3 regions of the Mycobacterium sp. NGS58 genome follow, and region 3 is predicted to be linked to each of the others. Evidence: predicted binding sites of a transcription regulator. Region 3 holds the regulator's gene; each other region holds the start of a gene.

Evidence for each region. The regulator LexA, encoded in region 3, represses DNA repair genes until DNA is damaged. The targets are predictions, from matches to a motif close to CGAACANNTGTTCG.
Region 1: the regulator LexA is predicted to act here: its motif matches at 5,507-5,520, upstream of cofD (2-phospho-L-lactate transferase).
Region 2: the regulator LexA is predicted to act here: its motif matches at 3,589-3,602, upstream of ruvC (crossover junction endodeoxyribonuclease RuvC).

Annotation. Positions count from the first base shown of each region.
Region 1 covers NZ_JCALCO010000014.1:93,222-102,661, forward strand. The annotation lists gene AC5Y4H_RS15205 (FAD-dependent oxidoreductase) at 1-104, shown strand, start outside; gene manA (mannose-6-phosphate isomerase, class I) at 82-1,308, opposite strand; gene AC5Y4H_RS15215 (TobH protein) at 1,317-2,417, opposite strand; gene AC5Y4H_RS15220 (phosphomannomutase/phosphoglucomutase) at 2,414-3,811, opposite strand; gene AC5Y4H_RS15225 (DUF3499 domain-containing protein) at 3,944-4,393, opposite strand; gene AC5Y4H_RS15230 (metallopeptidase family protein) at 4,582-5,004, shown strand; gene AC5Y4H_RS15235 (WhiB family transcriptional regulator) at 5,069-5,407, opposite strand; gene cofD (2-phospho-L-lactate transferase) at 5,797-6,810, shown strand; gene AC5Y4H_RS15245 (coenzyme F420-0:L-glutamate ligase) at 6,866-8,218, shown strand; gene AC5Y4H_RS15250 (NUDIX hydrolase) at 8,315-8,854, shown strand; gene manB (mannose-1-phosphate guanylyltransferase) at 8,919-9,440, opposite strand, start outside.
Region 2 covers NZ_JCALCO010000004.1:198,796-208,235, reverse strand. The annotation lists gene AC5Y4H_RS06210 (polyamine aminopropyltransferase) at 1-1,500, opposite strand, end outside; gene AC5Y4H_RS06205 (DUF350 domain-containing protein) at 1,497-1,952, opposite strand; gene AC5Y4H_RS06200 (DUF4247 domain-containing protein) at 1,979-2,410, opposite strand; gene AC5Y4H_RS06195 (DUF2617 family protein) at 2,407-2,913, opposite strand; gene AC5Y4H_RS06190 (DUF4178 domain-containing protein) at 2,931-3,542, opposite strand; gene ruvC (crossover junction endodeoxyribonuclease RuvC) at 3,713-4,279, shown strand; gene ruvA (Holliday junction branch migration protein RuvA) at 4,276-4,878, shown strand; gene ruvB (Holliday junction branch migration DNA helicase RuvB) at 4,878-5,921, shown strand; gene AC5Y4H_RS06170 (hypothetical protein) at 5,946-6,092, shown strand; gene AC5Y4H_RS06165 (hypothetical protein) at 6,161-6,883, shown strand; gene AC5Y4H_RS06160 (DUF1304 domain-containing protein) at 7,034-7,417, shown strand; gene AC5Y4H_RS06155 (hypothetical protein) at 7,550-8,245, shown strand; gene car (carboxylic acid reductase) at 8,309-9,440, opposite strand, start outside.
Region 3 covers NZ_JCALCO010000008.1:62,801-72,240, forward strand. The annotation lists gene sthA (Si-specific NAD(P)(+) transhydrogenase) at 1-1,026, shown strand, start outside; gene AC5Y4H_RS09985 (trypsin-like serine peptidase) at 1,095-1,931, opposite strand; gene AC5Y4H_RS09990 (proteasome assembly chaperone family protein) at 2,162-3,133, shown strand; gene AC5Y4H_RS09995 (alpha/beta fold hydrolase) at 3,197-4,228, shown strand; gene AC5Y4H_RS10000 (PhzF family phenazine biosynthesis protein) at 4,274-4,960, shown strand; gene AC5Y4H_RS10005 (peroxynitrite isomerase) at 4,984-5,469, opposite strand; gene nrdR (transcriptional regulator NrdR) at 5,519-5,983, opposite strand; gene AC5Y4H_RS10015 (LysM peptidoglycan-binding domain-containing protein) at 6,132-6,626, opposite strand; gene lexA (transcriptional repressor LexA) at 6,920-7,618, shown strand; gene AC5Y4H_RS10025 (LGFP repeat-containing protein) at 7,634-9,440, opposite strand, start outside.

The DNA.
Region 1 (9,440 bases), on a different contig from region 3:
GGATCGTCGGCCGCGCGATGGCGCACAATCTGCGGCTGTGGTTAAGCGAGCGGCGCGAAGCCGCCAAACGGCGGCGCCAGCTCACAACCCAACCGTCGCCCTGAACAGCTTGGTGGGTTCGTGCGCCTCCAGCCGGATCGGGGCGTCGTCGGCCGCCACCCAGGCGGCCATCCCCCGCTTCAACGTGAGCGAGCCGGACTTGCCGTGCACCGTCGTGCAACCCTGGCTGCACAACAGGATCTGTGGGCCGTCGTGGCTGCAGCTCGCGTCCACCTCGTGGCCGACGTACTCGTCGTCCAGCTCCAGCAGGGCGACCGCGAACTCGTCGGTCGGCGTCTCGTAGATCAGTCCCAAGCCCTCACGGCGGATCGGCGGCCGCAGCTGCTCCTCGGTGGTGGGCGCGAAGTCCAGGACGCGCAGCAGCTCGGGCACGTCCACGTGCTTGGGGGTCAGGCCGCCGCGTAACACGTTGTCCGAGTTAGCCATCACCTCCACCGCGAAACCGCGCAGATAGGTGTGCAGGTTGCCGGCGGAGACGAAGATGGCTTCGCCCGGGGCCAGGCTGATGCGGTTCAGCAGCAGCGCCGCCAGCACGCCGGCGTCACCGGGATAGCGTTCGCCGAGCTCCAGGACCGTCTTCGCCTCGGCCGCGAATTCGGTTGCGCCCGAGCTGAGGTATGCGATGGCGCCGTCCAGCACGGCGGCCACGAGCACGTCGATGTCCGGCTGCGGCGCGGTGATCCAGGTGGTGAACAGCGCGCGCAGACCGTCGGCGTCGGACTGGTCGTTCAGCAGGTCGATGAACGGGTCGAGGTCGGAGACGGCCAGGGCTCGCAACAGCTCGACGGTGCGCGAGACCTGCCGGAATCCGGCCAGCGCCTCGAACGGGTGCAGCGCCACCAGCAACTCGGGCTTGTGGGATGTGTCGCGGTAGTTGCGCACCGGCGAGGTCAGCGGAATGCCGACCCGCTCTTCGCGCAGATAGCCCTCGGCCGCCTGCGCGGCGCTGGGGTGCGCCTGCAGGGACAGTGGCTCGTCAGCGGCCAGCACCTTGACCAGGAACGGCAGCACGTCGCCGAATCGCGCCCGCGACGTCTGTCCGAGCTGGCCCTCCGGGTCATCGACCAGCGCCTCGAGCAAGGTGATTTCGCCGTTGTCCGTTTCCAGCCACGCCGGATCGCCGGGGTGCGCCCCAAACCACAGCTCCGCCTCCGGATGCGCCGCCGGTACCGGACGCTCGGTGAATTCGGCGATGGCGGTACGCGAACCCCAGGCGTACGTTCTCAAGGCCCCGCGAAGCAGTTCCACTGTTGTATCTATCCCCGCACCAGTCGCATATAAACCGCGGCCATTTCCAGCCGGACGGCCAATACTGCCAGTTGCTGCTCGGGGAAACCGGGGCCCCCCAGCGCCGGCGAAACGCCGTAGCCGGCCGAGCCGCCGGGCCCGTCGGGCACGTCCTCGGCAGCGAGCAGGTACACGTCGTCGAGCCCGGCGGTCCGCGCAGCGACACCCGTCTGCTCGGATGCCAGGACGACGGCCAGCACACGCAACCGCTGCGGCAAGGGTCCGTCGATCTCTTCGTCGTGGAACAGTGCGGCGTCCGGGTCCTCGAAGCCCGCCGATGCCCCGGCGCGCAAGGCGACCACCGCGTCCGCCAGCCCGGCAGCCGGAGTCACCTGGTTCGCGACCCGCAGCAGCACCGAGCTGCCGTGCCGGGCCAACGCCAGCGTCGCGGCGCCGTCGCCGGCCAACACCACCTGACGCTCGGCGATCCGCGCGGCGAGCAGTTTGGCCGGGTTGGTGAACAGCTCGCGGGCGGCGCTGTTACGCAGCGCCTCGGCGTCCAACTCGTCGGCGAGCAGCGCCAGGTCGACCTTGGGTCGGGGGTCCACGGCGTGCAGCAGGGCGAGCCCGGCGGCAAGGTACCGGCACAGTCCGAACTCGTCAGGAACCCAGAGCCGGGGCGACAGCACCGCGGCGCCCCCGGCGGTGGCATCCCGCAACGGGCCCTCGTAGGGCGCCGCCACGACCACCCGGGCGCCCCGGCGCAACCCGGTGGCGGCCGCAGCGACCAGCGCGGGATCACCCGGATCGCCGCCCGCGACGACCAGCACATCGAGCGGACCCACCCACGGCGGTGCCTCGTCGGCAAGGGTGAAGGGTTGGGAAGCGGTTCCACCCATGGTCGCGGCCAGCATCGTCCCGGCGGTCTCGGCGGTGCCGCGCCCGGCGACCCAGATGACGCTGCGCGGACGGTCGTCGGCGCCCAGCGGCCGCAGCGCCCCCTCCTCGACAGCCGCGGCGACCGCACGCACCTGGGCACCGGCCGACGAGGCGGCGCGCAGCAGGCCGTCGCGGTCGGCGGCCAGCAGGCCATCGGTGTCCTCGAGATCGACCGCCCGGGTGGCGTTCACGGCGCGGCCTTCACGGCCGCCGAGGCCGCGGTGATTTCGGAACTGATCTGGTCGACGACCGCGGCAACGTCCTCGACCGTGCGCGCCTCGACGTTCAGCCGCAGCAATGGCTCGGTATTGGAGCTGCGCAGGTTGAACCAGCTGCCGTCGCCCAGGTCGGCCGTCACCCCGTCCACGTGATCGAGGGAGTGAATCCGCGTACCGAACGACTTCAGTACCGCTTCCGTGCATCGCCCGGCGTCGGCGACGGTGAAGTTGATTTCGCCGGACGATTCGTACCGCTGATAGTCCGCGGTCAGCTCGGACAGCGGGCGGTCCTGCTCGCCGAGGGCGACCAGCACGTGGAGCGCAGCCAGCATCCCGGAGTCGGCACCCCAGAAGTCGCGGAAGTAGTAGTGCGCCGAATGCTCGCCGCCGAAAATCGCGCCGGTGTCGGCCATTAACGCCTTGATATAGGAGTGCCCGACCCGGGACCGCAGTGGTGTGCCGCCGCGCTCGGCGACAAGTTCGGGCACCGCGCGCGAGGTGATCACGTTATGGATGATCGTCGCGCCGATCTCGCGGCTCAATTCACGCGTGGCCACCAGGCTGGTCACCGTCGACGGCGAGACGGGGTTGCCGCGTTCGTCGACGACGAAGCAGCGATCGGCGTCGCCGTCGAAGGCCAGCCCGATGTCGGCGCCGGTCTCGCGCACGAATGCCTGCAGGTCCACCAGGTTGGCGGGGTCGAGCGGGTTGGCTTCGTGATGGGGAAATGAGCCGTCGAGCTCGAAGTACAACGCCTCCAACGTGATCGACCCGATCGGGCCGAGCACGGCGGGCGTGGTCAGACCGGCCATGCCGTTGCCGGCGTCCACGGCCACCCGCAGTGGGCGCAGCCCGGAGGTGTCCACCAGCGACCGCAGGAACTGACCGTAGTCGGCCAGCACGTCGCGCTCGCTCACGTCTCCAGGTTCCCCCTCGTAGGGGTCGACGCCGGCGATCACGTCATCGGCGACCAGCCGCAGCCCGGTCTCGGCGCCGACCGGTTTGGCCCCCGCCCGGCACAGCTTGATGCCGTTGTAGGCGGCCGGGTTGTGGCTCGCGGTGAACATGGCGCCCGGGCAGTCCAGCATTCCGGAGGCGAAGTAGAGCTGATCGGTGGACGCCAAGCCGATGCGCACCACGTCCAGTCCCTGGCTCCTCACCCCGGCGGCGAACGCGGCGGCCAGCGTGGGCGAACTGTCCCGCATGTCATGGCCGATCACGACCCGGCGCGCGCCCTCGCCGCGCATGAGTTTGGCGAAACCTGCGCCGAGATCGGTGACCAGCGGCTGGTCGAGCTCTTCGCCGACTAGCCCACGCACGTCGTAAGCCTTGACGACGCGGTGGACAGTCGCGGCGGGCCGAGACATGCGGGACTCCTGACGACGTGAACTCTTGGCGTCAGCCTATCGGGCCACGGAGAACTGGAGCCCCGGCGGTGCGTGCGGATTTCGCGTCCCGCCGGTCAGGACCGCGCTCCGTGGCGGGTCGCCACCATGGGGCTAGTCGGTGGGATCGGGCAAGACGCGCAAATGTCCGCGGCGCCGTCCGGAGCGATGCTCGGGCGGTGCCAGCACGCTGCTGCTGGGCGCGGTGGCCTGGGATCCGCCGTGATGGATGTGCGCGTCGGCGAAGCCGTTCACCGGCGTCGCGACGCCGGCGTACGGAACGCCGCGATCGCCGCGCTCGCGCACCGCGTCGGCCAGGGCGACCAAGTCGTCCTCGTCGGGGTGGGCGGGCTCAGAGAGGAGGGGCCCGGCATGGCGCATCAGCTCCCACCCACGGGGTGCGGTGATCCGGCCGGCATGGTTGACGCACAAATCCCAGGAATGCGGTTCCCGCGCGGTCGCCAACGGACCGACGACTGCCGTCGAGTCCGAATAGACGAACGTCAGGGTCGCCACGGCGTAGTGCGGGCACCCGGGCCGGCAACAGCGACGGGGAACGTTCACGATCGAAAGGCTATCGTGCGCAAACGTCGCCGAAGCGCCGGACACGCGCAACTCCTCGGCCCTCGATGTGCAACCGTTACCATCGGCGCGTGGGTGATTCGCGCAGCTCCCCGCGAGGTGATCGGTTCTCCGACGGATCGGCTCCGCGCCGGGCCGGGGCCCACCGACTCTTTCGCAGGGGCCGCGACATGCGCGGCCCGCTATTGCCCCCGACCGCGCCGGGGTGGCGCACCCGCGCCGAGCGATTCGACATGGCGGTGCTGGAGGCCTACGAACCCATCGAGCGAAGTTGGCGGGATCGGCTGGCCGAACTCGACGTGGCCGTCGACGAGATTCCCCGAATCTCGGCCAAGGATCCCGAGAGTGTGCAGTGGCCACCCGAGGTGATCGCCGATGGGCCGATCCCGCTGGCACGGTTGATCCCGGCCGGCGTCGACATCCGCGGCAACTCAACGCGGGCGCGAATTGTGTTGTTCCGCAAGCCAATTGAGCGACGAGCCAAAGACACCGTCGAGCTCGGCGACCTGCTGCACGAAATACTGGTGGCCCAGGTCGCGATCTACCTCGACGTTGAGCCGTCGGTGATCGATCCGACGATCGACGACGAATAACTTCTCCGGTCGCGCGTTGAGCGCTGGAGGCTTAACGCTCAGCGCGCGGTGTGATCAGCGTGCGTCAGATGATGCCGCGCTTGAGGCGGCGGCGCTCGCGTTCGGACAAGCCGCCCCAGATGCCGAAGCGCTCGTCGTGCTCGAGGGCGTACTCGAGGCACTCATGCCGCACCTCGCAGCCCAGGCAGATCTTCTTGGCCTCGCGGGTGGAGCCACCCTTTTCCGGGAAGAAGGCCTCGGGGTCGGTCTGGGCGCACAGCGCGCGGTCCTGCCATTGGTCGGCGACCGGCTCCGGCATGGGCTCGGGCTCGAATGCGATTGGGGCATCAGGAACCACGGTCAAATGCGGCCGAGCGGGGCGGTCCAGTGCCGGGTCGATGTCGGTGTGCGGCGTGCTCGCCATTGCGCCTTGAAAAGTTTCGTAAGACATACGGTCGTCCGCCTCCTCAGCTTGATTGAGAGAGTGTGATTGGTTTCCCACTGTTCTGATGTACAGACAATTCGAACAAGTGATCGAATCTCGGTCTGCGACACCGGAGTCGGCCGGCCAACCGGGAAATGACACTGTTGTGATTAGACACGGGTTGATCTGCCGGGTCAAGCACTTCGGCGCATTTCCATACCATCTCGTGATCGAATTTCGGCGTTTCTGTTGTTTCGGGCCTTCGGCGTGTCGATCACAATGCCCTCAACTTCCCCAGAAGTTGCCCACAACCGGTGGGGAACCGCAACTTTGAGGCTCCCCCGATGGGCCCGCCGCGGCGCTGCCGCCGGGCAGTACTGTCGTGCAATGTGAAGGTCACCGTTCTGGTCGGTGGGGTTGGCGGCGCCCGCTTCCTGCTGGGGGTTCAACAGCTGTTCGGGCTCGGTCAATTTCAAACGCAACGGCGCCAGGACACGGAAGCCAACAGTCACGAGCTGACGGCGATCGTCAACATCGGCGATGACGCCTGGATCCACGGACTGCGAATCTGCCCCGATTTGGACACCTGCATGTACACCTTAGGTGGAGGTGTAGATCCGGAGCGAGGGTGGGGGCACCGCGACGAAACCTGGCACGCCAAAGAGGAATTGGCGCGCTACGGGGTGCAGCCGGACTGGTTCGGGCTCGGCGACCGTGACCTGGGCACCCACCTGGTGCGCACCCAAATGCTCAACGCCGGCTACCCCCTGTCGCAGATCACCACCGCACTGTGCGACCGCTGGCAACCCGGCGCGCGGCTGTTGCCCGCCAGTGATGACCGGTGCGAGACCCACGTGGTGATAACCGATCCCGACGACGGCAGCCGGCGGGCCATTCACTTCCAGGAGTGGTGGGTGCGCTACCGGGCCCAGGTGCCCACGCACAGCTTCGCGTTCGTCGGCGCCGAAAAGGCGGCCGCCACAATTGATGCCACCGCGGCCATCGCCGACGCCGACGTCATCCTGCTGGCGCCCTCGAACCCGGTGGTGAGTGTCGGCGCCATCCTGGCCGTCCCCGGCATTCGCGGCGCGCTGCGCGCCGCGAAGGCACCGATCGTCGGCTACTCGCCGATCATCGGTGGAAAGCCTTTGCGCGGCATGGCCGATGCCTGCCTGTCGGTGATCGGGGTCGAATCCACGGCCGAGGCGGTCGCCCGGCACTACGGCGCGCGGCGGGACACCGGCATCTTGGACGGCTGGCTGGTCAGCGAAGGTGACGGGGCCGGATTCGAAGGCGGCATCGACGGCATCGCGGTGCGCTCGGTGCCGCTGGTGATGACCGACCCGAAGGCGACCGCCGAGATGGTCAGGGCCGGGCTCGACCTGGCGGGGGTGACGCCGTGATGCGCGACGACGCAGTGGCTTGCGGGGAACGACGCGATGCGAAGGAGCGGCGCCGATGACTTCGGCGCCCCGCGAGCACGGCACCGCCGCCGCCATCGAAATCCTGCCCGTCGCCGGGTTGCCCGAATTCCGGCCCGGCGACGATCTGGGCGCGGCCGTCGCCGCGGCGGCGCCATGGCTGCGCGACGGCGACGTCGTCGTCGTCACCAGCAAGGCGGTGTCCAAATGCGAGGGCCGGCTGGTGCCGGCGCCGCAGGATCCCGAGGAGCGCGACCGGCTGAGGCGCAAGCTGGTCGACGACGAAGCCGTCCGGGTGCTGGCCCGCAAGGGCCGAACCCTGATCACCGAGAACCGGATCGGCCTGGTGCAGGCCGCCGCGGGCGTCGACGGATCCAATGTCGGCAGCGACGAACTGGCACTGCTGCCGGTCGACCCGGACGGCAGCGCCGCGGCGCTGCGGGCCGCGCTGCGTGAGCGGCTCGGTGTCGAGGTCGCCGTGGTCATCACGGACACCATGGGCCGCGCCTGGCGCAACGGGCAGACCGACGCGGCCGTGGGTGCCGCGGGTCTGGCTGTGCTGCACGGCTATTCGGGGGCGGTCGATCGGCACGGCAACGAGCTGCTGGTCACCGAGGTGGCGGTGGCCGACGAGATCGCCGCGGCCGCCGATCTGGTCAAGGGCAAACTGACCGCGATGCCGGTGGCGGTGGTGCGCGGCATGTCCGTGACCGACGACGGCTCAACGGCGCGGCAGTTGTTGCGGCCGGGCCCCGAAGACCTGTTCTGGCTCGGCACCGCCGAAGCCCTCGAGGCCGGCCGCCTCGAGGCGCAGCTGCTGCGCCGATCGGTGCGCCGGTTCAGCGCCGAGCCGGTGCCGCCAGACCTGGTGGAAGCCGCCGTCGCCGAAGCGCTGACCGCGCCGGCTCCGCACCACACCCGCCCGGTGCGGTTCGTCTGGCTGCAGACGCCGGCCGCCCGGACCCGGCTGCTGGATCGCATGCAGGACAAGTGGCGCGCCGACCTCGCCGGTGACGGGCGGCCCGCCGACTCGATCGACCGCCGGGTGGCGCGCGGCCAGATTCTCTACGACGCGCCAGAAGTCGTCGTCCCGTTCATGGTGCCCGACGGCGCCCACTTTTATCCCGACGCCGCCCGCACCGACGCCGAGCACACCATGTTCACCGTGGCCGTCGGCGCGGCCGTGCAGGCCCTGCTGGTCGCGCTGGCGGTGCGCGGGCTGGGCAGCTGCTGGATCGGCTCGACGATCTTCGCCGCCGACCTGGTGCGCGCCGAGCTCGGGCTGCCCGCCGATTGGGAGCCGCTGGGCGCCATCGCCATCGGCTACGCCGCCGACCCGGCCGGGCCGCGCGATCCGGCGGACGCCGGTGATCGGCTGATCCGCAAGTAATACTGAGCCCATGAAGGGCCAGATCCACCTTGCGCCGCGGCTGACCGGCAACGCCTGGGCGTCGTCGCGGGATCGGCGGAACCGGCGAGGGTCACGATGAGCGTTCGGGAGTCGGCGATCGCGATACTGTCGAATTGGGAGCCGCCCGACCCGGCCCAGGATTCGTTGCGCCACGCCGTGCTGGCGTTCGTGAACGCCCGCAGCGATGCGTGCCGGCGCGAGTGCGTGCCAGGCCACGTGACCGCGTCGGCGCTGGTGGTGGACCATTCGGGCAGCCAGGTGCTGCTGACCTTGCATCCCCGCCTCGGCCGGTGGGTGCAGCTGGGCGGCCACTGCGACGACGAGGACACCGACGTCCTTGCCGCCGCGCTGCGCGAGGCCACCGAGGAGTCCGGCATCGGCGCCCTACGCATCGAACCGCGCCTGGCCGCGCTGCACGTGCACCCGGTGACCTGCTCGCTGGGCGTACCGACCCGCCATCTCGATTTGCAGTTCGTCGCGCACGCTCCCGCCGGCGCGCAGATCGCCATCAGCGACGAGTCGGACGACTTGCGGTGGTGGCCCGCCGACGCCTTGCCCGAGGGGACGGACCACGCACTCGCCTACCTGGTGTCGCGCGCGACGCGACGAATGTGAAGCTAGCTACACGTTCGGCCTCGAGCGTGAACCTAGCTTCACGCTCAAGGGAAAAGTGAGGGCCTCAGACGTCGGACGAGTAGCGGATCCCGCCGTCGGGAATCGACACACCGGGCCACACCCGGGCGCCGCGCAACAACTCGCAGCGCGCTCCGATGTCGGCGCCGTCGCCGATCACGCCGTCGCGGATCAACGCCCGGGGGCCGATGCGCGCGCCGAAGCCGATGATCGAACGCTCGATCACGCTGCCGGCCTCGACCTTGACGCCGTCGAAGATCACCGCGCCGTCCAGCCGGACGCCGGGGCCGATCTCGGCTCCCCGCCCGACGACCGTGCCGCCGATCAGCACCGCGCCGGGCGACACCGCCGCGCCGTCGTGCACCAACTGCTCGCCACGGTGGCCATGCAGCGCGGGCGACGGGGCGATGCCGCGCACCAGATCCGCCGAGCCACGGACGAAGTCCTCCGGGGTGCCCATGTCGCGCCAGTAGCTGGCGTCGACGTAGCCGCAGACCTTCACGCCGGGATCGGCGAGCAGTGCCGGGAACACCTCACGTTCCACCGAGACCTCCCGGCCGCGCGGAAT
Region 2 (9,440 bases), on a different contig from region 3:
GTCGCCGGAGAAGACGCCCGCGGCGTCGAGCACCTGCTGGTTGAGGTAACGCAGCGGCGGCGCATCGGTGGGCACCTTCGGCGCGGGCGCGGCCTCGGCGCGCTGCGCCAGGGCGAACCCCCAGTCACCGAACGTCGGCACGTGCACGTGATACGGCGTGACCGCGTAGCCGGCCGCCCGGATCGTCGAAACCGTGCGCCAATATGCCGTCGGGGTGGAGAAGGGGCTGCCCGCCTGCACCACCATCAGCCCACCGGGAGCCAGCGCGCGGGCGACCAGCGTGTAGAACTCCGTGGAGTACAACCGGCCCAGCACGGGCGTGTCGGGGTCGGGAAGGTCGACGATCACCGCGTCGAAGCGGTCCACGTTCGGCCCGCGCAACCAGTTCATTGCGTCCTCGGTCAGCACGGCCACCCGCGGGTTGTCCAGCGAGCCGCCGTTGGCGGCGCGCAGCGTGGTGCGTGCGACGTCGATCACCGCGGGGTCGAGCTCGACCTGCACGATCCTGGAAACGCCCGGCTGGCGCAGCAATTCGCGCGCCGCCAGGCCGTCTCCGCCGCCCAGCACCAGCACCGAATGGGCGCCTTGGGAAACCCCGCCGAGGGCCGGGTAGACGAGGCTCTCGGTGTAGCGGTACTCGTCGCGGGTGGAGAACTGCAGCCCGCCGTTGAGATACAGCCGGGTGTCGTTGCCGCGGCGGGTTACCACGATCTCCTGATAGGCCGTGTGCCGGTAGGCGATGATCGGGTCGGCGTAAAGCCTTTGCCTGCTTGTCGTTTCGATGTCGGCCGACCGCAGCAGCAGGGTGGAGAGCAGCCCCGCGGCGGCGGCCAGCGCGCACAGTGCCAGCATCAGCTGCCGCGCCGAAACCACTTGTCGTAACAGGAAAATCGCCACGACGGCGGCCGCCGCCAGGTTGATCATGCCGGTGGCCGCCGCGCCGCGAATCATCCCCAACTGCGGCAGCAACAAGAACGGCCAGACCAGCCCGCCCAGCAACGCGCCCAGGTAGTCGGCGGCGTTGAGGTTGGCCAGCGTCCGCCCGGCGTCGGCCGCACCGGCGAGCCGACCGCTGTGCAGCAGCGTCATCAACAGCGGCACCTCGGCACCCACCAGGGCGCCGATGAGCGCCGTGCTGAGCGCGAGCACCCACGTCGACCCGTCCACGAACGCGAACACCACGTACAGCGCCGCCGCCGACAGGCCACCGATGATGCCCAGCAGTGCCTCGACGGCGATGAAGGTGATCGCGGCGTGCGCCAGCAGCGGCTTGACCAGCAGGGCACCGACGCCGAGCGCGGCGATGTAGCCCGCGACGATCAGGGAAGTGGCGACGATCCCGCCGCCGTCGAGACTGGCCGACAGCGTCAGCAGCGCGAGTTCGTAGATGATGCCGCACGCCGCGCACGCCGCGACGGCGGCCAGCAGCAGCGCCCGCCACCGACCCGAGGGCCCCGCGGACGGCGCCGCCTCGGGCGGCCGCACATCGACAGCGCTCATGACACCGCCGCGGCGGTCACCCCTCCCACCGCGAGCAGGATCAGCGCCACGGCGAACGATCCCGGATGCAGCTCCGGCTCGTCGATGTGCTCGTGGAAGCTGCCCGGTATCAGCAAGTGCATCGCCAGCAGCGCTATCCCCAGCAGGATCACGCCCATCAGCCCGTACACCGCCACGCCCAGGAGTCCCTGGCCCAGCTGGCTATAGCTGTTGGCGATGGCGGTGATGATGACGACGGTCAGGGCGATGTACATCGCGCCCGCCACCACCACGGCGTTGGGGCGGCGGTCGATGAAAACCAACTGGCGCAACTTCCCCGGGGTCAGCACGTCGACCGCGTAGAACCCGATGAGAAGCACGGCCATGCCGACGACGAAGTACAGGATCGTCGCGACCGCGCCTTTCAGCACGGGATTGAGGTCGACGGTGCCGATCTCGACGGCGAGGTACATGGTGCTCTCCTTTGCGATGGTGGGAGTCACTTGATTCCGCCGGGGCCGCCGGGGGTGCCTCCGGCGCCGCCCGAGGGGGATCCAGGGGAAAATCCGGGGCCCAGGAAGATGAAGGCGCCGTGGCTGTATCCGGCGCTCAGCGGTTCGACGCGGATACTGCACGGGTAACCGCCGTCGGGGCCGACGATCACGATGTTGTTGCTGTAGCGCAGGTACTCGGTCTTGCCGTTGTCGGCCCGCGCGTCGGGTTGGGCATAGTCGGCGAGCGCGTCGGCGACCTGTTCGGGCGAACCGGTGCACTGGTATCGAGTGCCGTTCGCGTCGCGGGCGTACTCGTGATAATGACCGGCCACGTACGAGGCAATGTTCTTCTGCAGCAGGATGATTCCGAAGATCAGACACGCCACGGCGGCCGCGCCGAGCACACCGGCGACCACGAACAGACGGTTGCGGCTCACGGGCGCCACCGGCTGGCCGTGTGGACCACCGTTCCGCCGCCGCCCGCAAGGCGGCCCGGATAGAGGTGCCAGGTCCGCCAGCGCCAGCCGGCGCCGTCGGGTTCGGCGGCCAGCACCGTCAGCGCCGCGTCATCGCCGGGGAAGATGCCGCCGAGCCAGCCCGCCCGGTGGGCGCAACGGCCGCGCAGGTCCCGCGCGAGCCGGCGAAAGCTCGACTCGTCGTGGGTGTCGGTATGCGACTGCAGGCTGTAGCCGGGCGCGTCGGTGCGCTCGGGTAGGTCGGCCCCGAGATTGCGTGCCGTGCAAGAGATCTCCTCGGAAAACGCGTGCTCGACCGCGACCACATGTGACGCGCCGAGAACGCCCAGCAGGAGCGTGGCACCACCGGTGGGGTGGGCCAGGCGGCAGCTGGCCAGGGGCGCGGGCACGGGCGCGTTGAGCGCGAGTCCCAGCCTTTCCCCGGATACGTCGGCCGGAGTCACGGCGAGCTGATGAAGGGGCACCGCGAAGACCTCTTGCCCTAGGCCGCGCTGGGTGGGGGTGCCGAATACACCGTGATTTCGCCCGGCGAGACGGACTTGCCCGTCGATACCTCCCAGGGCATGTCCGGGGCCCAGCGCTCGAACGAGAGCAGCGCCGACTCGTCGGCGTTGGCGCAGTCCACGAACTCCATCTCGCCCCCGGCCGGCAGGCCGGTGGTGCCTTCGGTCGTGTAGGAGGCGCGGCCGCGTTCGGATTCATGGAACGTCACGCCGTCGACGACGTATTGGTCGCCGGGCCGCAGGGACACATCCTTGCGGGTGACCCACATCGCCAGTTCCAGGCGGCCGTCGTCCTCTTCGACACTGAACCAGAGCGGCTGCTCGCCGCCCTCCAGCAGGTGCTCCCACCACACAAAGGGCCCTTCGCGGAAGGTGACCGAACCTCGCACGATGTAGTCGATCCCGCCGTAGCTGACGACGGCACCGGGGCCGAGTTGGCGCGGCCCGAACTGCGGCATCGCGTCGGAGGAGAGCGGGTCCTGCCGCCCGCCCCGCTGGGCCGGTTGCTTGGGTCGCCGCAAAGCCACCACCAGCACCACGATGGAGGCGATGAAGAGCACCACGGCAATAATGACCAGCACAGATCCCATGCCAACCCCTCCGTTGCCACGCTGCTCGAGCGAACGTGGGCTAAAGCTAACAGCTTTTCGGCGGGTTCGGCGACGTAACGTTGCCCCGGGAAGCGCCGCGTGTCCTACCCAGACCCGTCGCCGGTGGCCGCTAGGGTATCGAACGGTTGTTCTACTAGGTGGGAGCGGGAATGCGGGTGATGGGCGTCGATCCCGGCCTGACCCGATGCGGTCTGTCGGTCGTCGAAACCGGGCGCGGGCGCACGGTAGTCGCGCTCGATGTCGACGTGGTGCGCACGCCCTCCGACGCGCCGCTCGCCGAGCGGCTGCTGACGATCAGCGATGCCGTCGAGCATTGGCTGGCCACCCACCAGCCGGACGTCGTGGCGATCGAGCGGGTGTTCTCCCAACTCAACGTGTCGACGGTGATGGGCACCGCGCAGGCCGGCGGGGTCGTCGCGCTGGCCGCGGCCAAACGCGGCATCGACGTGCACTTCCACACCCCCAGCGAGGTCAAGGCCGCGGTCACCGGCAACGGCGCGGCCGATAAGCTGCAAGTCACCGCGATGGTCACCAGAATCCTTGCGCTGCAAGCCAAACCGACACCGGCCGACGCCGCCGACGCGCTGGCGCTGGCCATTTGTCATTGCTGGCGCGCGCCGATGATCGCCCGGATGGCCGCGGCGGAGGCGATGGCCGCCGAGCAGCGACGGAAATACAAGGCCACGCTGGATGCCAAGCTGAAGGCGGCGAGATGATCGCCTCGGTGCGCGGCGAGGTCATCGAGGTGGCGCTCGATCATGTGGTGATCGAGGCCGCCGGCGTCGGCTACCGGGTGAACGCGACCCCGTCGACGCTCGCCACGCTGCGGTCCGGGACCGAGGCGCGGCTGATCACCGCGATGATCGTCCGCGAGGACTCGATGACGCTGTACGGCTTCGCCGACAGCGACACCCGCGATCTGTTCCTGACGCTGCTGTCGGTGTCCGGGGTCGGTCCGCGGCTCGCGATGGCGACCTTGGCCGTACACGACGCCGGGGCGCTGCGCCAGGCGCTGCACGACAGCGACGTCACCGCGCTGACCCGGGTGCCGGGAATCGGCAAGCGCAGCGCCGAACGGATGGTTTTGGAGTTGCGCGACAAGGTCGGTGCCGGCTTCGCGACCGGAGGAGCATCCCCGGTCGCGGGCCTCAACGGCCACGCGATCCGCGGGCCGGTGGTGGAGGCCCTGGTCGGCCTAGGTTTCGCCGTCAAGCAGGCCGAGGAAGCCACCGACAAGGTGCTGGCCGCCGACCACGACGCCACCACGACGGCCGCCCTGCGCGCCGCCCTGTCGATGCTGGGTAAGTCCCGATGATGGACGACGACGAGGAACGCGAGGTTTCGCCGGCGCTGACCGTGGGCGAGGGCGACATCGACGTCAGCCTGCGTCCGCGTTCGCTGCGCGAGTTCATCGGCCAGCCGCGGGTGCGAGAGCAGCTACAGCTCGTCCTCGAAGGCGCCAAAAACCGCGGCGGCACACCGGATCACATCCTGTTGTCCGGTCCGCCGGGGCTGGGCAAGACGTCACTGGCGATGATCATCGCGGGCGAGCTCGGGTCCTCGCTGCGGATGACGTCGGGGCCGGCGCTGGAACGCGCCGGTGACCTGGCGGCGATGCTGTCCAACCTGGTCGAGCACGACGTGCTGTTCATCGACGAGATCCACCGCATCGCCCGGCCCGCCGAGGAGATGCTGTACCTCGCCATGGAGGATTTCCGCGTCGACGTGGTGGTCGGCAAGGGTCCCGGGGCGACGTCGATTCCGCTGGAGCTGGCGCCGTTCACCCTGGTCGGCGCGACCACCCGGTCCGGCGCGCTGACCGGCCCGCTGCGGGATCGGTTCGGTTTCACCGCGCACATGGACTTCTACGAGCCCTCCGAGCTGGAGCGGGTGCTGGCCCGCTCCGCCGGGATCCTGGGCATCGAACTCGGCGGCGACGCAGCCGAGGAGATCGCCCGGCGCTCACGCGGGACACCGCGGATCGCCAACCGGTTGTTGCGCCGGGTCCGCGACTTCGCCGAGGTTCGCGCCGACGGCGTGATCACCCGCGACGTCGCCAAGTCAGCGCTGGCCGTCTACGACGTCGACGAGCTGGGGCTGGACCGGCTGGACCGGGCGGTGCTTTCGGCGCTGACCCGCAGCTTCGGCGGCGGACCGGTCGGGGTGTCGACGCTGGCGGTGGCGGTGGGCGAGGAGGCCGCGACCGTGGAGGAGGTCTGCGAGCCGTTCCTGGTGCGCGCCGGCATGGTCGCCCGGACGCCGCGGGGCCGGGTGGCCACCGCCCAGGCCTGGTCACATCTCGGCATGACCCCTCCTGCCGGCGTCACCGGCTTCGGCCAGGCCGGTCTGTTCGACTAGCGGCCCGCCAATCGCGGCCAAATCGTGACCTTTGCGCCGGGCATGGCCGGTGCCACCGCCGACGCGACCTCCGGCCAGGTCAAACCCGCACTCAGCGCAACCCGCAAGGCCTGCGCCGCACCCGCCGCGCCTCGCATCAGCGATCACAGCAAACACTCGGACATCGCGTGAGCGGTTACACCCCAGCACCGTCGGGTAACCAGCGTCACAGCAGTCATACCTGTCCGAAGGAGGTTCCGATGAGGACCACGAGCCACGACTACGACCGCCCTCGCGCGCTGTACATGCCACGTACCCGCGGCGCGCTGACGGGGTTGCTTCTGATACTTCTGGGTGCGTGGGGTGCATTGGTGCCCTTCTTCGGGCCGAACATCGATTGGGCGTACATGGCCGACCCGGCATGGACGTGGACCACGGCCAAAGGCTGGCTGGAGGTCCTCCCCGGGGCGGCGGCCGCGGTGGGCGGCTTGCTGGTGCTCATGTCCGGTAACCGGGCCAGCGCGGTGTTCGGCGGCTGGCTGGCGGTCGCGGGCGGCGCCTGGTTCGTGGTCGGCCGCGCGTTCGCGTCGACGCTCGGTATCGGTGACCTCGGTCAGCCGATGGCTTCGACGGACCTCAAGCGTGCACTGCTCGAGGTCACCTACTTCACCGGCCTGGGCGCCCTGATCGTGTTCCTGGGCGGGGCCGCGGTCGCGCGGCTGGCCGTTCGCCACGCACGAGACGTCGTGGCGGCCGAGTCGGCGCCGGTGGCAGGCGAGGCCGTGCCCGCGGCCGAACCGGCCATGTACGACGAGGGTCGCGTCCCGGCGGCAGCGCGGACGGACGCCATGGCCGCCGAGCCGGCGCCCGGCGGGCGCACCGGCGGTGGGTTATTGCGTCGGCGTTCCGGCGAGCGCGGCCTGTTCCGTCGGCGCACCGAAGGTGGCGGCCTGTTCCGTCGGCACCACCACGCGGACGCCTAGCGACTCTGAGGCGGGAGGCACCGGTAGCCGCGGCTACCGGTGCCTGTTCGCGTCAGGCTGGCCTGGGTGAGCGCCTGTCGGTAAAGTTCACCGGCGCCCGAGATGCGGAATCTGCCGCGCGTCGCGGGCCCCGGCCAGCGAGGAGGAGCGATGATTGCCACCGCGTTGGTGTTCGCCGCATTGGCGGCGTTGCTGCACGTCTACATCTTTGTGATGGAATCGTTGACCTGGACCTCGCCGCGCACCCGCGCCACCTTCGGCACCACGGAGGCCGAAGCCGAAACCACCAGACTGCTCGCCTTCAACCAGGGGTTCTACAACCTCTTCCTGGCGGTCGTCACCGTGGTGGGTATCATCGCAGTGGCCTTGGGGCACAGAGGCATTGGAGCGTCGCTCGTCTTCGCCGGCGTCGGATCGATGGCGGCGGCCGCGTCGGTTCTGGTCGCGTCCGATCGCGACAAGGCGCGTGCCGCCGCGACGCAGGGCACCCTCCCGGCGATCGCCATCGTGCTCCTGCTGCTCGGCCTTCAGTAGTAACACCAGTCTCATCAGCCTCAAAAGCCACGGTCAGCAGTGGCTTTTCGCCTGCCTCATGGGTTAGTAGTGGAAGACGCTGGGTAACCACCCCAGGCCGGAAACCGACCCGGTATTCAACGAGGGGATGTCATGAAATACGCAGAAGACGGCCATACCCGCCGGCTGGGTATGCCGCGCTCGCGCGGCGCGGTCAGCGGATTGCTCCTGGTCATTTTGGGCGCTTGGGGCGCGTTAATACCGTTCGTTGGTCCGCACTTCAATTTCGCCTACACACCAGACCGGGACTGGGCATGGAGCACGGCCCGGGGATGGCTCGAGGTGGCCCCAGGAGCGGCGGCCGTGCTGGGCGGTCTATTGCTGATCGTCGCCGGGAACCGTGCCGCCGCCATGCTGGGCGGTTGGCTGGCCGTGCTGGCCGGTGCCTGGTTCGTCGTAGGCGGTCAGGTCGCCCCTTTGCTGGGAATCGGCTCCGCCGGTGACCCGATCGCCGCGACCGACCGCAAACGTGCGGTGCTCGAGGTCACGTACTTCTCGGGCCTGGGCGCGCTGATCGTCTTCGTGGGTGGCGTCGCGCTGGCCCGCACCGCCATGCGGCTGGCCCGCGATGTGCATCCGGTGGCGGCCGACTCCGCCGGAGCGGTGCCGACCATCGAGCCTTACCGGGATTCGGCTTACGACGAACCGGCCGAGGTCTCCTCGGGCGCGCTGACCAAGCCGCGATCCGCGGCCGACGCCGCACCCAAGCGGGGATGGCGTCGCAACCGGACCGCTGCGGGGGCCGGCGGTAACGCCGCGTACCTGCGCTGGCCGCACCCGCAGCAGTAACCCTGCGCAAACAGTAAGTCGCCCAACCCCAAAGGGGCTGGGCGACTTACTGTTTGGCCTGCCTTAGAGCAGTCCGAGCAACTGCAGGTTGGTGACGTACTTCACGATCACCGGCGCCGACACATGCGGAATGTCTTTGTCGGGGCCAATTTTCGCTTCCTGCACCGCCGCGCGGAACACATCGGTGGTTGCCATCGAGCCGTTGATCGGCGTGTCCGGCTTCTGGTAGTTGTGCAGCAGCGGCAGCAGCGAGTACTGACGCTGCCGGTCCGGCAGGGCCCGCAGCGAGGTCTCGAACCGCCGCAGCCAGTCGGCGTAATCCGGGATGCGCTCGATCGAGTACCCGGCCTCGATCAGCCAGTCGATGTACTCGTCGAGTCCGATGCCGTCGTCGTAGGGGTTCATCACGTGGTAGGTCTGGAAACCGGTGTCGCTGTCGAGGATCTGGGTTCCCAGCGTCGAGATCGCCGCGGCGATGAACTCCACCGGCAGCCCGTCGTAGTGCGACCGCTGCCGGTTGCCCTCGGCGTCGAGCTCGTAGAACGACCGCGGCGCGATACCGGTGGCCACCACGCTCAGCATCAGCCGGGTGAACATGTCGGGCAGGTTGAGCTGCCCGGCGTAGGTGGTGTCGGCCAGGATCATGTCGCAGCGAAACACCGAGACCGGCAGGCCGCACAGGTCATGTGCCTCACGTAGCAACACCTCGCCGGCCCACTTGCTGTTGCCGTAGCCGTTGGCGTAGTTGTCGTTGATCTCGCGGGTGGCGCTGATCTGGCGGATGTCGGCGTCCTCGACGAACGCGCCGGGCGCGATCTGGTCGCCCACGCCGATCGTCGACACATAGGTGTAGGGCTTTTGCTTGGAGGTCAACGCGATCCGGATCAGCTCCGCGGTGCCCAGCGCATTGGGCCCGAACAGCTCGCTGTAGGGCAGCACGTGGTTGACCAGGGCCGCCGGGTCGACGATGACATCGACGGTGTCGGCCAGGCGCTGCCAGGTCTGCGGGTCCAGCCCGAGGTTGGCCTCGCCCTTGTCGCCCGCGATCACCTCGAGGTGATCGGCGGCCAACTCCTGGTAGTGCGCCAGCAGGGTCGGGTCGCCGCTGTCGAAGGTCTTGTCCAGCCGGGCGCGCGCCTCCTGGTCGGACTTGGCCCGCACCAGGGCGATGACCTTGCCCTCGACCATGTCCATC
Region 3 (9,440 bases):
CCGTCGCGGCGCGAAAAGATCACCATCACCGGAAAATACGTCGTCATCGCCACCGGCACCCGGCCGGCGCGGCCCTCCGGCGTCGAGTTCGACGAACACCGGGTGCTCGACTCCGACGGGATCCTCGATCTCAAGTCGCTGCCGACGTCGATGGTGGTGGTCGGCGCCGGCGTCATCGGCATCGAGTACGCCTCGATGTTCGCCGCACTGGGCACCAAGGTCACCGTGGTGGAGAAGCGCGACGACATGCTCGACTTCTGCGACCCGGAGGTCGTCGAGGCGCTGAAGTTCCACCTGCGCGACCTGGCGGTGACGTTCCGGTTCGGTGAGGAGGTGACCGCGGTCGACGTCGGATCGGCGGGCACCGTGACCACCTTGGCCAGCGGCAAACAGATTCCCGCGGAGACGGTGATGTATTCGGCCGGGCGGCAAGGCCAAACCGACCATCTTGATCTGCACAACGCCGAGCTGGAGTCCGACAACCGAGGGCGGATCTTCGTCGACGACAACTTCCAGACCAAGGTGCCGCATATCTATGCCGTCGGCGACGTGATCGGCTTTCCCGCCTTGGCCGCGACGTCGATGGAACAGGGACGGCTGGCCGCCTACCACGCGTTCGGGGAGGCGTCCGACGGCATCACCGAGCTGCAGCCCATCGGCATCTACTCCATCCCCGAGGTCTCCTACGTCGGCGCCACCGAGGTGGAGCTGACGAAGAACTCGGTGCCCTACGAGGTCGGCGTGGCCAGATATCGGGAGCTGGCCCGCGGCCAGATCGCCGGCGACTCCTACGGGATGCTCAAACTGCTGGTCTCCACCGAGGACCTCAAGCTGCTCGGCGTGCACATCTTCGGCACCAGCGCCACCGAGATGGTGCACATCGGCCAGGCCGTGATGGGCTGCGGCGGCACCGTGGAATACCTGGTGGACGCGGTGTTCAACTACCCCACGTTCTCCGAGGCCTACAAGGTGGCGGCGCTCGACGTGATGAACAAAGTTCGGGCGCTCAACCAGTTCCGGCACTAACCCGACGATGGCGGCCCGTCCCCCGCACGCGGTGTGCCCCCAACGCCCGGCTCAGCCGGCGATCAGCACTAACAGGCGTCCTGGAGGTCGTTCGGGACCGGATCGCCGGGTCCGCCGGCCTCGGCGCGGGCCAGGAGCTCCGCGGTCTGCGCGTCGAACGGCGCCGAGTACGACATGTTCGCGGCGCAGCCGCCCCGCTCGAGACCACCGATCACCCCGATGAGCGTGGTGCCGCTGACCCAGGGTGCACCGCTGGTGCCGTCCACCAGCCCTTCACACGCCAAGGCGGGAAAGCCGGTGTCGGTGACTGATGTGCTGGCCTGACACCCGATGGGCGAGCCGCCCACGCCGGCCGGATACCCGAGCACGGTGACGCGGCTGCCCGCCGGCGGCGTCACACCCAGCGTCAGCGCCAGGCCGGCCCGGGACTCGACGGGAGCGCCGGCCTCGTTGCTGACCCGCGCGATCGCGTAGTCGGCGTGCGGGTCCTTGCTGGCCGTCCAGCGCGGATCGAGGTAGACCGCGTCGGCCTTCCACACGTCGGCGGGGCCGGGTGGCGCGTCCCCGGCGAAACCGGGAACGAAGGTGATCAGCGAGGCTCCGGCCAGGCAGTGCGCGGCGGTCATGATCAGGTTGCCGCCCGTCGAATGCACCACCGAACCGGTGCACACGTGCAGCGGGCCCCCGTCGATGAAAATCGCCCCGATGCGCCGGTCCGGCTCGACCGGGCCCGCGACGGCCTTCTGCTCGGGCTGGCTGAGCCGCTGCACCGGGCCGCCGACGCGCGGGGCGGAGACCGGAGCACCCGAAACGTGGTCGACCGGACGGTGACACGACGTCAACAACGTCGCCACCCCCACCACCGAGCACAGCATCAGGATCCGAATGCGCATCGCCTTCATCATGCCTGACCGGCGGGCGGCAAGCCGACTCCCACACATCGCGGTGCGCCAAGCGGTTTACCGGCGAGCGCCCGGGCGACCCTGCGGGTGTCGTTTGCGGATGAGGAGTGAGAATTATCGCGTTCCAGCTAACAGGGTGAACGCGATGTTCGCTGATAGATGTTGGTGCCGACCGATTCGAGGGACACTTGGTAGGGCACCCTGGAGAGAACCTCGAGAGGAGGCGATCGGAAATGGCTCACCATCAGGACCCAGATGACGAGTACCAGCCAGGGCAGGCTGGCATGTATGAGCTCGAGTTGCCGGCGCCGCAATTGTCGACGTCCGATGGTCGCGGCCCCGTGCTGGTGCACGCCCTGGAGGGATTTTCCGACGCCGGTCATGCCATCAAGCTGGCGGCCGCGCATTTGAAGGCGGTATTGGACACCGAGTTGGTCGCATCCTTCGCGATCGACGAATTGCTGGACTACCGCTCGCGGCGGCCACTGATGACGTTCAAGACGGATCACTTCACCCACTACGAGGATCCCGAGCTGAGCCTGTACTCGATGCGCGACACGATCGGCACACCGTTCCTGTTGCTGGCCGGCATGGAACCGGATCTCAAGTGGGAGCGCTTCATCACCGCGGTGCAGCTGCTGGCCGAGCGCCTCGGAGTGCGCCAGACCATCGGCCTCGGCACGGTCCCGATGGCGGTACCGCACACCCGGCCCACCACTATGACCGCGCACTCGAACAACCCTGAGCTGATCGCCAACTTCCAGCCCTGGATCTCCGAGATCCAGGTCCCGGGTAGCGCCTCCAACCTGCTGGAATACCGGATGGGCCAGCACGGTCACGAGGTCGTCGGCTACACCGTGCACGTCCCCCACTACCTCACGCAGACCGATTACCCGGCCGCCGCGCAGGCCTTGCTCGAGCAGGTCGCCAAGACCGCGTCACTGGAGCTGCCGCTGACCGCGTTAACCGAAGCGGCCGAGGTGATTCGGGCCAAGATCGACGAGCAGGTGGAAGCGAGCGCCGAGGTCGCTCAAGTGGTGGCCGCGCTGGAGCGCCAGTACGATGCCTTCATCGACGCTCAGGAGAACAGATCGTTACTAGCGCGCGACGAGGATCTGCCGAGCGGCGATGAGCTGGGCGCAGAGTTCGAGCGATTTCTGGCCCAGCAGGCGGAGAAGAAGTACGACGACGACGACAAGTCCTGACCCACTCAGCATGACGCCCTAGCCCGACCGCCCTTAGCCCGGCCCGACACCAAGGTTGGCGATATGACCGAGCGGAAGCGCAATCCCACGCTCCGCCCGGTGCGTGAAGTAACCGCACCCAGACTCGAGTTCCGCACCATCCACGGTTACAAGCGGGCCTACCGCATCGCGGGTTCCGGGCCGGCGATACTGCTGATCCACGGCATCGGCGACAACTCCACCACCTGGAATACCGTGCAGGCCAAGCTCGCCCAGCGTTTCACGGTGATCGCCCCCGATCTGCTCGGCCACGGGCAATCAGACAAGCCGCGCGCCGACTACTCGATCGCGGCGTACGCAAACGGGATGCGTGACCTGCTCAGCGTGCTCGACATCGAGCGCGTCACTATCGTCGGCCACTCGCTGGGTGGGGGTGTGGCGATGCAATTCGCCTACCAATTCCCGCATTTGGTGGAAAGACTGATCCTGGTCGGGGCCGGCGGCGTCACCAAGGACGTCAACTTCGTCCTGCGCTGGGCCTCGCTGCCGATGGGCAGCGAAGCGATCGCCCTGCTGCGGTTGCCGCTGGTGCTGCCGGCGGTTCAGATCATGGGACGTGTTCTGGGCGCGGCGCTGGGCAGCAGCGGGCTGGGTCGCGACCTGCCCAATGTGCTGCGCATCCTCGACGACCTGCCCGAACCGACGGCGTCCGCGGCGTTCAGCCGGACGCTGCGCGCCGTGGTGGACTGGCGCGGGCAGATCGTCACCATGCTCGACCGATGTTATTTGACCGAAGCCATCCCGGTGCAGATCGTCTGGGGCACAAAGGATGTGGTGGTTCCAGTCCGGCACGCTCGGATGGCGCATGCCGCGATGCCCGGCTCCCGTCTCGAAATCTTCGAAGGCTCGGGGCACTTCCCCTTCCATGACGACCCCGCCCGCTTCATCGACGTCGTCGAGCGCTTCATCGATTCCACAGACCCCGCCGAGTACGACCAGGCCAGCCTACGCCAACTGCTGCGCACCGGCGGCGGCGAGCAGGCCGTCTCGGGCCCCGCTCCCACTCGCGTCGCCGTGCTGAACGCCATGGGTTCCGACGAGCGCAGCGCCACCTGATCACCTCGATCGACGCGGCCCGTGCAGGCGCCGTACAGTCGGCCCATGGGGATCCGCGTGGCGGTGCTGCGGGTGTTCGCCGATTCGGACGGCAACTTCGGTAATCCGCTGGGCGTGGTGGACGCCCGCCAGGTCCAGCCCGCCCAGCGGCAGCGGTTGGCAACCCAATTGGGCTACAGCGAGACGGTTTTCGTCGACTTCCCGGCCCCCGGCTCCGCCAGCGCGCACGCCGCCATCTACACGCCGCGAACCGAACTGCCCTTCGCCGGCCACCCGGCCGTCGGCGCGACATGGTGGCTGCGCGAGAACGGTTCGCCGATCAACACCCTGCAAGTGCGGGCCGGGATTTTGCAGGTGGGTTACGACGACGACCGCGCCAGCATCAACGCTCGCGCCGAATGGGCGCCTGACTTCGCCCTGCACGAATTCTCTTCCGCCGACGAGATTCTCGCCGCCGACCCGGCGGACTATCCCGACGACACCGCGCACTACCTGTGGGCCTGGACCGATCGCGCGGCCGGGTCGGTGCGGGCGCGCATGTTCGCCGCCAACCTCGGTGTGGTCGAGGACGAGGCGACCGGGTCCGCGGCGATGCGGATCACCGATTACCTGAGCCAGAGCCTGCGGATCATTCAGGGCAAGGGCTCCGTGATCGACACGAGGTGGAGCGCCGAGGGCTGGGTCGCCGTAACCGGGCGGGTCGTCAACGACGGTGTGAGACAACTCGACTGACGACGCCCCGCCGGGCGGGTGCTTTAGCGCTGCCGGTGTAACACGGCGGCGAGGTGGTCCTGCAGCGGCTGCCCAACCGCACCCATCTGCACCGTGTAGGAGAGCTCGTCGCCGTCGATGCGGAACGAACGGCCGAGCGCGGTCACCTCTTTGGCGGTGGGCGTCAACCCCACCGCCGTGGTCGACATCTGCATTTCGATGAGGTCACCGGTGACCGAGTAGGTGCCGACCTCGATTTCGGTGATACCGCTGGGGTGCGCCAGAACCAGTTCGATGTGACCGGGCTGTGGCACCCGAAGAAAACCGGTTTCGGCGTGCAACGGCTTGCCGTCGGCTACCGCCTTGGTTTTCTGGCCGTAGCTCAGAAAGGGCTTGCCGACGTGGGCGAACACGACTTCTTCGAGATAGTCGAAGGGCGGGATGGTCGGGTATTTACCCGCTCCCTTGCCGGACCAGGTCCCAAGGAGCGGGGCCAGCGCCGCAAGGTCGGGATGCAAGTCAATGGGCATGAGAGCGAGCCTAGCCCGGTGACGATGCGGGCCGGGACGGCCGGCGGCGTCAGCCTGGGGCTGCCACTCCGCGGTGATCGCGCAGGGCCTGGATCTCGCGTTCGAAATCGTCCGCGGACTCGAACGACCGGTACACGGAGGCGAACCGCAAGTAGGCGACTTCGTCCAGGTCGCGCAGGGGCCCGAGAATGGCCAAACCGACCTCGTGACTGGGTATCTCCGGCGAGCCCGCGGCACGGACGGTGTCTTCGACCTGTTGGGCCAGCAGGTTCAGCGCATCGTCGTCGACCTGACGTCCCTGGCAGGCCCGGCGGACGCCGCTGATGACCTTCTCCCTGCTGAACGGTTCGGTGACGCCGCTGCGCTTGACCACCGCCAGGACCGCAGTCTCCACGGTGGTGAAACGTCGTCCGCATTCGGGACAGGAGCGGCGGCGGCGGATGGCCTGGCCTTCATCGGTCTCGCGCGAGTCGATCACCCGCGAATCGGGATGGCGGCAGAACGGACAATGCATGACCGCTCCTTCATCGCGCCGACAAGGTACCGCAGGACCTTGAGCGTACCCGCGCGCTGACCAGCACTGCTAATGGAGCCGCCGGGCGTGTGGGGTCACCGCCGGCGTCAGCAACTGTCGGCCCAAAGCGGTTTCTGCACAACGGTGCTCAGCCGACCGGGGCGATGAGGGTCTGGCCCGCCATCAGGTTGGGCGAGCGAAGATCGTTGAGTTCGCGGATGCGGTCGGCGACCTGGATGGTCGGCGCGCCGGGCGCCACCCGGTGCGCGAAATCCTGCAGCGACTCCCCCGCGTCGACACGGACGACGGCGAGCCGGTCGGGAACGTGGGCCGCCGAGTTCGTGGAATCGCCGTTGAGCACCTGACCGACGTTTGCGACGAGGCCCAGCCACAGCGTGATTGCGCCGGCGGCCAGCGCCAGCCCAATCGTCGACGCCCAGGTAGTGGCGCGCCTGCGGTGCGGAGCGACCGACATTGCCACCCCGGTGCCGTAGTAGCGCGTGGCGGCGCCCGCCGGCCGCGACGGCACGGGCCGGCGGGACCGGGCCAGCCCGTCCCGTCCGTAGCGAGCCCCCTGGACGGGTCCATTGATCGGGCGCCGAAGACTGCTGGTCCGCGGCGCTGGCGTGTGGATGACTGTCATCTTCTTTCCTCCGGTCAACTAGCTCTCGCTCGTGTGTTCGACAGTAATCGCCTGTATGTTCGAATCCGAACATTTGAGCGAAGCGTGTCGCACGAGCAAACGCTAGATCACACCACCGACAAGTTCGTCGGCCTCTACCACTGTCACGAGGACACAAATACCCGATATCTCGAAGAGTTACACATTTGTGATTCGCGCGAATTCGGACGCTTTCCGCCGAGCGGCCGAACGACGCGACACGCCACTCGAACACATGTTTGATTCTCGTTCGCGGTGCGGCTACATTCAGTGCCATGGGCGACAGCAACGACATTTCATCGGCCGGCCCCGAGGGTCGGCTGCACTCCGTGGATTCCTCGCTGACCGAACGGCAGCGCACCATTCTGAATGTCATCCGCGCCTCGGTCACGAGCCGCGGCTACCCGCCGAGCATCCGGGAGATCGGCGACGCAGTCGGTCTGACGTCGACGTCATCGGTCGCGCACCAGCTGCGCACCCTCGAGCGCAAGGGGTACCTGCGCCGCGACCCGAACCGTCCGCGAGCCGTCGATGTCCGCGGGGCCGACGACGACGTGGCGGCGCCCGCCACCGAGGTGGCCGGCTCGGACGCCTTGCCGGAGCCGACGTTCGTCCCAGTGCTCGGGCGCATCGCGGCCGGCGGACCCATCCTGGCCGAAGAGGCCGTCGAGGACGTCTTTCCCCTGCCGCGCGAATTGGTCGGTGAAGGCACGCTCTTCCTGCTCAAGGTCGTCGGCGACTCGATGGTCGATGCCGCGATCTGCGACGGCGACTGGGTGGTGGTCCGTCAGCAGAACGTCGCCGACAACGGCGACATCGTCGCGGCGATGCTGGACGGCGAAGCCACGGTCAAGACGTTCAAGCGCGCCGGCGGTCAGGTGTGGCTGATGCCGCACAACCCCGCGTTCGATCCCATCCCGGGCAACGATGCGAGCGTGCTGGGCAAGGTCGTCACCGTCATCCGCAAGGTCTGACGCGCGCGGGCTGAGTCAGTCAGCCCTGGTGAAGCCGTTGGCCTGCGCGACCTCTTCGCTCGAAAACCAGAGTTCGGCGAGCGTGTCCTGATACAGATCGCTGCCCGGCAGGTAGTACAAGCCGTAGCGAGCACTGGCCTTGATGGGGTATCCGTCGGGCGCCTGGTACGGGTCATCGAGCGGCAGGTGGATCGTCGGTCGCCCGTCCGGTCCAGCCAGGCCGTTCTCCGAGGCGTCGTCCGCGGCGTGCCGGCCGCTTCGTGCCGGACGCCCGGCCTCGACCGCATCGGCGACCACGGCGGCTCCCACCGCGGTGTCCGCCACGTCGGCTTCCGTCGCGGTGTCCGCTGCCGGTTCGACATCCGGTTCCGGCGCGGCGAGGTCAAGGTATTCGTCTTCCGGCTCAGCGGTTTCCAGGGCGCCGTCCACGGCGTCGCCTTCCGGCGGGGTGCTGGGAACGGCGACGTCGGGAGACTCGTCGTACGGATACGTCTCCGCCACATAAGCCGCGTCGGGGCCGTCCGCGTCGGCGTAGGCGGCGTCGTCCGCCGTCTCGGGCTCGGCAACCTCGGGGACGGCGTCGGTGTAGTCCGTGTAGTCGGCCCCGGCCTCGGAATAGTCGGCCTCTGCCAGCATCTCCCCGGAGACGACCGGGATCGAGTCGGTGTCCACCGCGTCGGGGTCTTCCTCCTCGAACCCGTAGTCGCTTTCGGCAGGACGCTGACGTTGCCAGCTGACCCGCCCGGCGTCCGGTTCCGGTTCAGGCTGGTGCGTCGCGCCGAGCCCGAACGAGTCCGCGCTGACGTCAGCGTCGTCGTGCCCCCAGCGATCGTCGGGGTCGTAGCCGAAGTCCCCCCGGCGGCCCGGCGCGTAGGCCGCGGCCTCGTCGTGGACGGGCCGGCGCCGCCGGGAAACGAACAGTAACCACGCCAACAGCACGAGCAGCGCCACCACCGGAATGGCGGCCACCAGCCACCACCAGTGCCAGGCGGACTTCTTGGCATGCGCCGGCATGGCCGAATTGCTCGGCTGGTCCTGACCCGACACCTGCAGGCCGGACAGCAGCGGCGCCAGGTTGGACGGTTCCGTGCTGAACGTGTTCTTCGCCCGGTTCCACGAAATCTTGCCGCCGGTGAACTGCTGGGAGACCACGTCGCCGGTCACGGCCTGGTCGCCGACCGGGGCACCGAGTTTGCCGGCCGGAGCGCGCAGCTTGTCCCACGCAACCTTCATCGCCCCACGCACAACGAAGGCGCCGTGGTCGGGCGTCCAGAAGATGACCGGCTTGTCGGCCGCGGAGAAGGTGGCGATGCGGCTGGAACGCCCGATGTTGCCGTCGGTTTCGTTGGTGGTGGGGAATCCCAGGTCGCTGCCGACCGGCCCGCCCAGTGACTCGTACTTGGCCAGGATGTCGCTCTTGAGGGCGTTCGCGCCGGTGGCCGGGGTGAAGAACACCTTGCCACCGGCGAAGTTCTGGGCGATGCCGTCGCCGCCGACCGGGTATTGCCCGCCCTGCTTGGCGCCCAATGGTCCCGTGGGGCCGCCCGCCGCGCGCCAGGCGGTGTTGATCGCCGCCGTGGGATCGATCGCCACCTGCAGGCCCTTGAGCTGGTCGGCCAGCGCCGGCGGTTCGGTGGTGAACTGTTTGGTCTGCCGGTTCCACGAGACCTGGCCACCGCTGAATTTCTGTGAGGACACCTCACCGCTGTAGGTCTCGTCGCCGACCGGCACACCGAGAACCCCGCCCGAGCTGCCCAGCTTGTCCCAGGCGGTGTTCAGAGCACCGCGCACCACGTGCGGGCCGTGCTCGGGCGTCCAGAAG